3 regions of the Lysinibacillus sp. FSL R7-0073 genome follow, and region 3 is predicted to be linked to each of the others. Evidence: riboswitches for the same ligand, from Rfam matches in the RefSeq annotation. Region 3 holds a riboswitch; each other region holds the start of a gene.
What was found. Region 3 has a riboswitch for thiamine pyrophosphate ahead of thiW (energy coupling factor transporter S component ThiW). Riboswitches for the same ligand answer to the same signal wherever they lie in the genome.
Positions count from the first base shown of each region.

Region 1: it holds a riboswitch for thiamine pyrophosphate, as region 3 does, so the genes downstream of both, thiM (hydroxyethylthiazole kinase) here and thiW (energy coupling factor transporter S component ThiW) in region 3, are expected to answer to the same signal.
Region 2: it holds a riboswitch for thiamine pyrophosphate, as region 3 does, so the genes downstream of both, MKY88_RS12545 (ABC transporter substrate-binding protein) here and thiW (energy coupling factor transporter S component ThiW) in region 3, are expected to answer to the same signal.

Region 1 covers NZ_JBBPAS010000001.1:3,584,762-3,588,047, forward strand. Annotated here, with positions in the region: gene mbcS (acyl-CoA synthetase MbcS) at 48-1,631, opposite strand; TPP riboswitch at 1,819-1,917, shown strand; gene thiM (hydroxyethylthiazole kinase) at 2,004-2,771, shown strand; gene thiD (bifunctional hydroxymethylpyrimidine kinase/phosphomethylpyrimidine kinase) at 2,759-3,286, shown strand, end outside.
Region 2 covers NZ_JBBPAS010000001.1:2,538,228-2,541,513, forward strand. Annotated here, with positions in the region: gene MKY88_RS12535 (ABC transporter permease) at 1-647, opposite strand, end outside; gene MKY88_RS12540 (thiamine-binding protein) at 644-937, opposite strand; gene MKY88_RS12545 (ABC transporter substrate-binding protein) at 939-1,934, opposite strand; TPP riboswitch at 2,088-2,198, opposite strand; gene parC (DNA topoisomerase IV subunit A) at 2,322-3,286, opposite strand, start outside.
Region 3 covers NZ_JBBPAS010000001.1:916,600-919,885, reverse strand. Annotated here, with positions in the region: gene MKY88_RS04305 (MFS transporter) at 43-1,239, shown strand; TPP riboswitch at 1,299-1,406, shown strand; gene thiW (energy coupling factor transporter S component ThiW) at 1,500-2,006, shown strand; gene MKY88_RS04295 (VWA domain-containing protein) at 2,096-3,286, opposite strand, start outside.

The sequences.
Region 1 (3,286 bases), 2.7 Mb from region 3:
TTTCTTTGCATGAACTTTGATTTTCGACATTATTTCCTAGGAAATGATTAATGTACAAGGTATTTTAATTCTTGTTGTCTTAATTCGACACGTCTAATTTTACCAGATGCAGTTTTGGGTAACTCTGTAACAAATTCAATAGCACGTGGATATTTATAAGGTGCCGTTAATGATTTCACATGATTTTGAAGGATTTGAATAAGCTCTTGATTACCATTGACACCATTATGAAGGATAATAAATGCTTTAACGATGTTCCCGCGAACCTTATCGGGGCTTGCAATGACAGCAACCTCTTTCACAGTCGGATGCTTCATCAATGCATCCTCTACTTCAAAAGGTCCAATTGTATAACCTGAGGAAATAATAACATCATCTCCGCGACCTTCAAACCAAAAGTAGCCGTCCGCATCTTTATAAGCTCGATCCCCAGTTATATACCAATCACCACGGAATTGTAAATTTGTACGTTCAGGATCATTTAAATATTTTTTAAAAAGTGCAGGTGTTTCTCGATGAACAGCAATATCACCAACTTCTCCTATAGCAACTGGCTCACCAAAATCGTCTATAATTTCAACGGTATTGCCTGGCGTAGGTTTGCCCATCGAACCAATTCTTGCCTCCATACCTACCATAGTCCCTACAAGAAGTGTATTCTCAGTTTGACCATAACCATCTCGCACTTGTAGATGGAAAGTGTCCCAGAATTTTTTAATGACTTCACTGTTCAACGGCTCACCTGCTGAAACAGATTGTCGAATTGTGCTGATATCATACTCCTGTAAATTTTCAAGCGCTGCCATAAAACGATATTCAGTCGGTGTGCAACATAAGACATTCATTTTAAATTTTTCAAGCAACGCTAAATACGTTGCTGCATCAAACTTTCCTTTATAAACAAATGCAGTGGCACCGCTCCCTAAAATCGCGAGAAACGGACTCCAAATCCATTTTTGCCATCCTGGTGCTGCTGTTGCCCATACAATATCACTTTCTTCTACACCTAGCCAATTTGGGGCTGTTGTCCGTAAATGTGCATAGCCCCAACTATGTGTATGCACTGCAGCTTTCGGATTTCCTGTTGTGCCACTTGTATAAGCTAAAAAGGCATGGTCTGTACTTTTTGTTGGTGTAGAACTTATGTAAGTTGTTGGTTGCTTTCGCATTTTGTCTAATAACGGCTGCCATGGCTCATGTGCATTTCCGATAACAAATTGCTGTATATCTTGTAAATTTCCTACTTGATTAAATTGCTCAATATAAGGCTCAAAGGCTACAACTGCTTTAGCATCAGCATGATGAATACGATACTCAATATCTTTAGTTCTTAGCATTTCAGAGCTTGGAATGATCGTTAAACCCGCTTTTAATGCAGCAATATAGACAATGTATGCTTCTACTGAGCGTGGTACCATTACTAAAATGACATCACCTTTAGTTAATCCATTTTTCGTAAAAACATGTGCCGCCTGATTTGCTCTTTCAAGTAAATGTGCATAGGTGATAAATTGTACATCAGAATGCTCATCATAAATAATCAATGCATTTTTAGTTAAATCCTTTGCATATTTTTCAAATTCATCTGTTATGTTATACCATTCTGGTGCTACTAATTCTTGTCTATTCATGGCAATTGCCCCCTTTTGTTAAGACACATTATACTCCTTTCTTAGTATTTTCAATGGTTTACACTTGATTTAAGTAAAGTCATGACAACTATCATGCTTAGCTATATGGCATCAGTCACGTTTTGTCGATAGGAAAACTCGCTATTGAATACATATAAAAAGTATGGTACATTTTGGTCAACTAAAAGCAAGATTGCAGGGGGACTCATAAAGAGTTGAGAAGGTAAAACCTGACCCTTTGAACCTGTTAGTTAATACTGACGTAGGGAGCAATGAACATCGTTTTTTCAGATGAAAGGCTCTTTTTCGTGCGTTTTTACACAAAAAGGGCCTTTTTTGCATGCTTACGTCCACCCATAAAGGAGGACAAAAATGATTTTTCAAACAGTTCGTCAACAACAACCGCTTATTCACTGTATAACTAATTATGTCGTGGCTAATTTCCAAGCAAATGGCCTATTGGCATTAGGTGCCTCTCCTGTCATGGCTGATGATAGCCATGAGGTTGAGGAAATGGTCGCCATTGCAGACGCTCTTTTAATCAATATTGGTACACTAAATGCTCGAACAAAAGAGTCGATGCTGTTAGCAGGAAAAAAAGCAAATTCCCTTGGCATTCCTGTTATATTAGATCCGGTTGGCGCAGGTGCCACAGTTTATCGCAAGGAAACCATACACCTATTACTTACAGCGATACAATTTTCAGTCATACGCTGTAACAAAGGAGAGCTTGCGGCATTAGCCAATGTGGAATGGCAACAAAAAGGTGTTGATAGTGGTGAGGGATTTATTGCCATAGAGAAAGAGGCTACATTATTGGCTCAACGCTACAACTGTATGGTCATTGTTACAGGCAAACATGATTTTATGACAGACGGTGTGCAGAGCCAATGGATTACTGGTGGAAATTCACAAATGACTGAAGTAACTGGTACAGGCTGTTTACTTAGTGCTATATGTGGAGCAGCCTACTCTGCAGGAGAAGATCCGTATAGCCAATTAGCGGAAACACTCACATACTACAAAAAAGCAGCTGAGTTAGCATCCGCATTTACAGAGGATATCGGGGATATTCAAATTGCTTTGCTTAATGCCTTACATCGTCTTTCAAAGGAGGGTGAGGCTTCATGCATATTGTAACGACAATTGCAGGCTCAGATAGTGGCGGTGGCGCTGGCATTCAGGCTGATTTAAAAACATTCCAGGAATTAGGGGTTTTTGGCACTTCAGTTATTACAGCTTTAACTGCTCAAAATACACTTGGTGTAACAGGGGTTTTCCCAATTGAAGTTGACTTTGTTGAAAAACAATTTCATGCATTAATAGAAGATTTTTCGATTTCTGCGATTAAAACAGGGATGCTTTATTCCTCGGAAATTATCCAAAGTATCGCACACATTATTGACGATTTAAAAATCCCACTGATTGTTGATCCAGTTATGATTGCAAAAGGTGGAGAAAGCTTATTACAACAAGAAGCTATCGAGGCCATGCGCATGTCTTTACTACCTCTTGCTACAATTGTGACACCAAATATACCGGAAGCAGAGGCACTTACAGGAAGAAAAATAAATCAATTCTCGGATATGGAGAAAATTGCTCAATGCTTTTTCCAACTAGGTGTTCAATGTGTCATCATTAAAGGTGGGCATCTA
Region 2 (3,286 bases), 1.6 Mb from region 3:
TCTGTACGGAAGGAGGATTGTGCTAAGGTCATGTATACACCAATTCCCTTTTTCGCACCAAGCCACTCCGCAATGACTGCCCCCATTACGCTATAAGTAGCAGCAATTTTTACGCCCGAGAAAATTGCTGGGTAGGCATGTGGCCATTCTAATTTCCAAAACGTTTGGGCCTTCGTTGCACCAATCATATCAAAGTAATGCTTTAACTCGGGTGCTGTTTGACGAAAACCGTCCATTGCCGCAATGACAATAGGGAAAAAGCACACTAGACAAATAATAATGAGCTTTGGTAATAAGCCAAAGCCAAACCAAATAATAAGGAGCGGTGCTAACACAAGAATGGGTATGTTTTGCGACATAATGAGAATCGGATAAAATAATGACCGAATGAAAGCAAAACGATGCAAAACAATTGCCACTGTTAGACCACAGCCCACCCCAATAGCAAGTCCTAATAAAGCTAATTGCACGGTAGCCAGAGCATGTGGCAGGAATGTCTGATACGATTGAAAGCCTTCTTCTACAATTATGCTTGGTGCTGGAAGGAGCCAAGGAGGAACATCAGCGATATGCACAACAAGCTCCCATATGAATAAGAGGAAGGCGATAAAAATTATCGTCCTTCCCTTTTGTAATGCCCGTTTCATGACTGATATTTCTCCGTTAATGTAGCCATTGTAATCCCATTTTGTTGATATAAAATTTTTACTTGTGTAATGACATTAATGGCTCCTAGCTCGACCATCTTAACATTCATTTTTTCAATGATTTGAAGAAGCGTTGTAAGCTCACCTTCCATTGTTGTTTCAAGGGGATGAACCTCATATTTCACACCAGATGCATCAATAACTGCAATGGCCGCATCTACATAAGGAATTACATCCTCATACTTCTCTGTCTTCGGAATGATTTGGACACTGATTAATGAATTTGCCATGTTAATTGGCCTCCTTTTTCGGTAAGAACTCATTCGTAAACGCCTGTTTAGCATCAAATTCGCCTTCTAATACTTTGTTACTCGACATCCATTTAGCATAGTTTTCCCATACAGATAGCTTTTGCTCACCCCATTGTTTAGCGTCATCCTGATACTTATCAGCCAACCACTCTTGGCTTTTATGCACTAACTCTTTATCTAAGTCCGGTGCCGCTTCTAGTAAAATATCAGCAGTTTCATTCGGATACTCGATTGCATATTCATAGCCCTTCGATGCAGCCGCAACAAAAGCTTTGACGATGTCTGGATTGTTTTGAATCATCTTTTCATTAGTTGCTAAAACAGGTGTATAGTAATCTAACTGATCACTGTAGTCCGTTAAATACAGCATATTAATCTTTTCCCCACGAAGCTCTGCCTCAATCCCTGTCCAAGCATAATAAATCCAAGCAAAATCGATATCTTTTTTCATCATTGTGAAGAAATCTAAATCTCCTGCATTGACAATATCTAATTTATTACTATCAGCGTTTTCTTTTTGCATTAATGATTGTAATACGGCTTGTTCGAGTGGTGCTCCCCACCCACCATACGTTTTTCCTTCAAAGTCCTTTGGAGATGTAATACCCTTTGATGCTACAGAAGCAAATCCAGATGTATTATGCTGAATGATGGCCGCTATTGAGACAAGTGGCACATCCTGAACACGAGCCTGTGTAATGCCCTCCTGATAGCTCACGCCAAATTCTGCCTTACCTGAAGCTACGAGCTGATCGGCTCCTGCCTCTCCTGGCATAATAATATCAACATCTAAGCCCTGTTCTTCAAAATAACCAAGCTTTTTCGCAACATACAATCCTGTATGATTCGTATTCGGTGTCCAATCGAGAACCACTGACACCTTTTTCTTTGTATCAGCAGTTTGCTTGTCCTCCTTGTCGCTACAGCCTACTAACGTCAATAGCGCAGCTAATAGGATAAATAACCATTTTTTCATGCTAGTTCCTCCCAGTTTGTAATATGAAAGTGTTCATGAATGAATGTTTCACCAGAAGAAAGCGTAATATACAGTTAGTAGATATTGCTTGGAAAACAAAAAAACGCCTAGGATTCCTCCCAGACGTATTGCAATCAATCTCCAAAACTTTTGCTTTTTTGAATAGATGTTCCCTACGCTGGTACGAGCCAAATCAGGTTCAAAGGGTCAGTGTCTATCGGACACAATCTCAGCTAGCCATAACTAGCCCCCCTACATTCTTTCGCTATGAACTTTTCGTTGATTATTATACCCATAGTTGATCTAAAATGACAAGATGCTATTTTTGGATAGTTGTTCCACTCAAACAAATAGCCCAGCTCTCCTATATAGAGACTGGGCATATTTTTAGCTTGGTTTTTGTTCTTTTTTGGCCGTTAAGACATGTGAAATGGCTCCATCTGTTGCAATATCCACTTTAAATGAACCATTAGAATGGCGATCAGCACGCGTCAATGTTTGAACATCAATAAACTCTTGGACGCCTTTTTCAGTTTCGATCACAACCTGCTCATCGTCTGTTGCTTGAATAACAGCGACAATTCGGTGAGGATTTGCTTTTAATTCTGTCAGGACTTTAAGACCACGTTTGGCACGACTTGCTACTTCTACCTCTGCGACATTCATTTTCTTAACAGCCCCTCGTTGTGTCACAATAACGACATATTGTGTTTCATCTGGCTGTAGAACATTGACCCCTACTAATGCTTCTCCATCTTTTAGCGTAATACCTTTAACGCCGCCCGTTTTCACACCAGTAACCGGCAATTCCTCGATAGGGAATCGAATTGCATACGCCGTATCAGTTGTTAAGAGCAGTTCCACATCATCCGTCATAAACGATGCATAAATCATGGCATCGCCCGCTTTAACATTCATTGTTTTAATCGGCTTCGAGTAACGCGTCACTGCATAATCTGCAAGTGGTGAACGTTTAATTTGACCATCTTTCGTAGCAGTTAAAATATACGTATTTGGCTGTTCAAATGTTTCAAAACCATAGACCGCAATAATTGATTCATCTTCACTTGTTGGCACAATACTAGAAATATGCTGACCAAGGTCCTTCCAACGAATATCAGGCAGTTCGTGGACTGGCTGATAAATATAATTCCCTCTATTTGTAAATAACAATAAATTATGTTGCGTATTTAAGTTTGCTTCATACAATAAGTAATCGGAATCCTTCATCGCAAAATCTTGACCATTGGAAGCGGCATGAGATCGTGTAGATGTACGTTTAATATAGCCGTCTTTCGTGACAGTCACCACAACCTCTTCACTTGGAACAAGGACATCTAATGTAATTTTAA
Region 3 (3,286 bases):
GATAGACTGTACTATATTTGATTACATAAAGGGGGTTTTTCGATGACCCAGCAGAAGTCCAATAAGGCGGCTTTGTATATTTTAATGTTTAACATGTTTATCGCAATGGGGAGTATTGGAATTATTATTCCTGTAATGCCGGAATATTTAAGAATATTTGGAGCAGCAGGACAAGTTCTAGGCATGCTTATTGCAACGTTCGCCTTGGCACAATTCGTATTTTCTCCAATTGCTGGGAATCTTTCTGACCTGTATGGGCGGAAAAATTTAATTATTTTCGGTCTTATACTAACAGGACTTGCACAAATCGGTTTTGGCCTTTCTACAGATGTTTGGATGCTCTTTTTGGCACGCTTTTTAGGTGGCCTTGGCTCTGCATTTGTTGCACCTCCTATTATGGCTTTTGTAGCAGACGTGACAACTTATAAAGAACGCGGAAAAGGAATGAGTATGTTAGGAGCTGCGATGTCATTCGGCTTTATGATTGGCCCTGGAATTGGTGGTTTCCTCGCAAAGGTTAGCTTACATTTTCCATTTTTCATGGCGGGAGCTGCCGCCATTTTAGCGTCTATTTTATCGTACTTTTTATTACCATCTACAAAGCCAATAACTGCGCAAAATAGACAAAAGCAAGATAATCTGGTGAAACAGATGGCTCGCTCTGTACATATGCCTTATTTTGTTATGTTAATTATTATGATGGTATTCTCATTTGGGATTGCTAACTTCCAAACAACCTTATCACTATTTGTGACAGAAAAATTTAATTACTCACCTGGCGATATTGCCACCATTCTAGTGGTTGGTGGAGCATTTGGGGTAATTGTACAGATGTTTATCATAACGCCACTCTTTAAACGCTTTGGTGAAATGAAAGTAGTTTTGGTCAATTTATTTATTGCTTCCGTTGCTATTTTCTTAATATTATTTGTTTCAGGTTTTGCACTAATATTAGTTGTAGCAACCATCTTCTCTACGGCAACAACGTTAATTCGTCCAGCTGTTAATACACTCATCTCCAAACTTGCTGGAACAGAGCAAGGGTTTGCAGCCGGCTTGAATAATGCCTATATGAGCCTTGGAAATATGATCGGACCCGCTTTGGCTGGTTTCTTATTTGACTGGAATATGAACAGTCCTTATATTTTTGGTGCAATTATCTTATTAGCTTGCTTCTTCCTTGCCCTAATTTGGACATTGAAAAAGGCGCCACAGCTTATGCATCCAGATTCACACTAATCGTCAAAGCTTATTGACTATTGATTGTAGTATGTTACACTTCTAAAAAATAGAAAAATACTTACCACTAGGGGAGTCTTTTAAAGGCTGAGACGTATATGGTTATATACGGACCCTTCGAACCTGATCTAGTTCATGCTAGCGGAGGGAAGTGGCGCTTCTTGCTATTTTCAGTGTATAAGCAAGGCCGCTTCCTGTCGTTTGAAGGAAGCGGCTTTTTTCATGTTTCTAGTGGCTAAAACGAAAAGGAGCGCACTATCATGTCTATTCGTAAATTAACAATTATGGCTTTATTAGTAGCGATTGCCGTTGCAGGTTCTACGTTTATCTCCATTCCAACTGGGATTGCTCGTGCCTACCCTGTGCAGCATGCTATTAACGTAGTAGGAGCCATTATACTTGGACCCGTACCTACAGTGGTAGTTGCCTTTATTACGGCTATCATTCGTATCCTTACAGGAACAGGCTCTCTCTTAGCCATTCCTGGTAGTATTATTGGTGCATTATGCGCGGGGCTTGCCTATAAATATAGCAGTAAAATGTGGTTAGCTGGTGTGGGTGAAGTGATTGGCACGGGTCTTCTCGCATCGCTTGTAGCAGTTCCCTATGCAATGTTACTTATGGGTACATCCGTAGCGGCCTTATTTTTCATGCCCGCCTTTTTAATATCAAGTACAACTGGAGCAATCTTAGGTATTGTAATAGCTAGCAGTTTGCGTAAAACGGTGCTAGAAAAATATTTTAATCCCACTCTCTTTATTAAATAATGTCGTTGGTATTTCTTAGAGGATTTCTCTCTCCATGTATATACAAAAAGCAGTGCGAAATAATTCGCACTGCTTTCATCTAAATTAAATTATTGACGTTTTTTCATACCCTTTAATAATTGTGCCACATTCGTGTCTTCTGCCTGTACGGAGTGATTCTCTACAAGTTGCTCCTTTTTCTTCGGCTTCGTTAGGAAATTCCAGCCAAAGCGTCTTATTGTAATATCAATAAAGAATAAGAGCATACCTACAAGGAGAAGCCATGTCGCAATGTTTTGACGATCCGCCCCTTGCTTTATAAAGTCACGGAACACTTCTTGTGGTTCTTTTAAAACAGCACCACCAGTTTGTTCGGTTAATTCTTCTATTAATTTATCATTAGCAGGAAGAAGTTCATACTCAGCACTATAGGGAACACTTAATCCTGCCTGATAAATCGTTTCCTTTTCATCAGCGATACGGAAGAAGATTAATCCCGGCTCAGCTTGTACTACAGCTCGCACCTGAGAAGCTGATATAGTTTCAAGCTGTGTGTCTAGCTCTTCACCCGCTTCATTAACCGCAACAATATCTAAAAATGCTGCTTCATTTGTAGGATCTGTAATCATAAAGGATCCATCTGATTCTACTCTTACATCATAGGCAACATCATTATAACTTGGGAGCATTTGTGAAATAAGCGTTTGCCAAAATGTGCCCCAGTCCTGCCATCTTGCCCAGTCGCCTGCCCACTTTCCTGTTGAATCAGAAGTAAACGCAAATGTTTTGCCAAGACCATATTGCCATTGTGCTAACACCGGATCTTCCTTTTCGCTTTCAGCCACGACGGTAGCACCCTGCTTTGCAGTTGTTCCGATATAAGCATTCATTTGTGGAACGCCATTGGCAAATAGCGTATTCCATCCCCCAGCATTATAGAGTATTGGATAGAATGGATTATCCTCAATGTACGTACGAGAAATCATAGCTGTTTCACGAGATAAAATGGAAGGAATAGTTTGCTCATCGATAACATTGTAGAAGCGTCCGCTTCCCATCTCACTCAGAGCTTCCAATAAGTTAGCATCCGCATCTTGACCAATAGCCACTGTCGATAAGGTTATTCCGTTATCTTTTCCTTGTTCAATTAAATCTTCATAATTTCCTGGCTGTGATTGTCCATCCGTTAAAAGAATAATATGCTTACGTTGCAGTTTTATATCTGCTAGGTTTTCATATGCTTTTGCAAGTGAACCATAGATTTCTGTTCCGCCTCCTGGTGTAACAGATAAAATGGTATC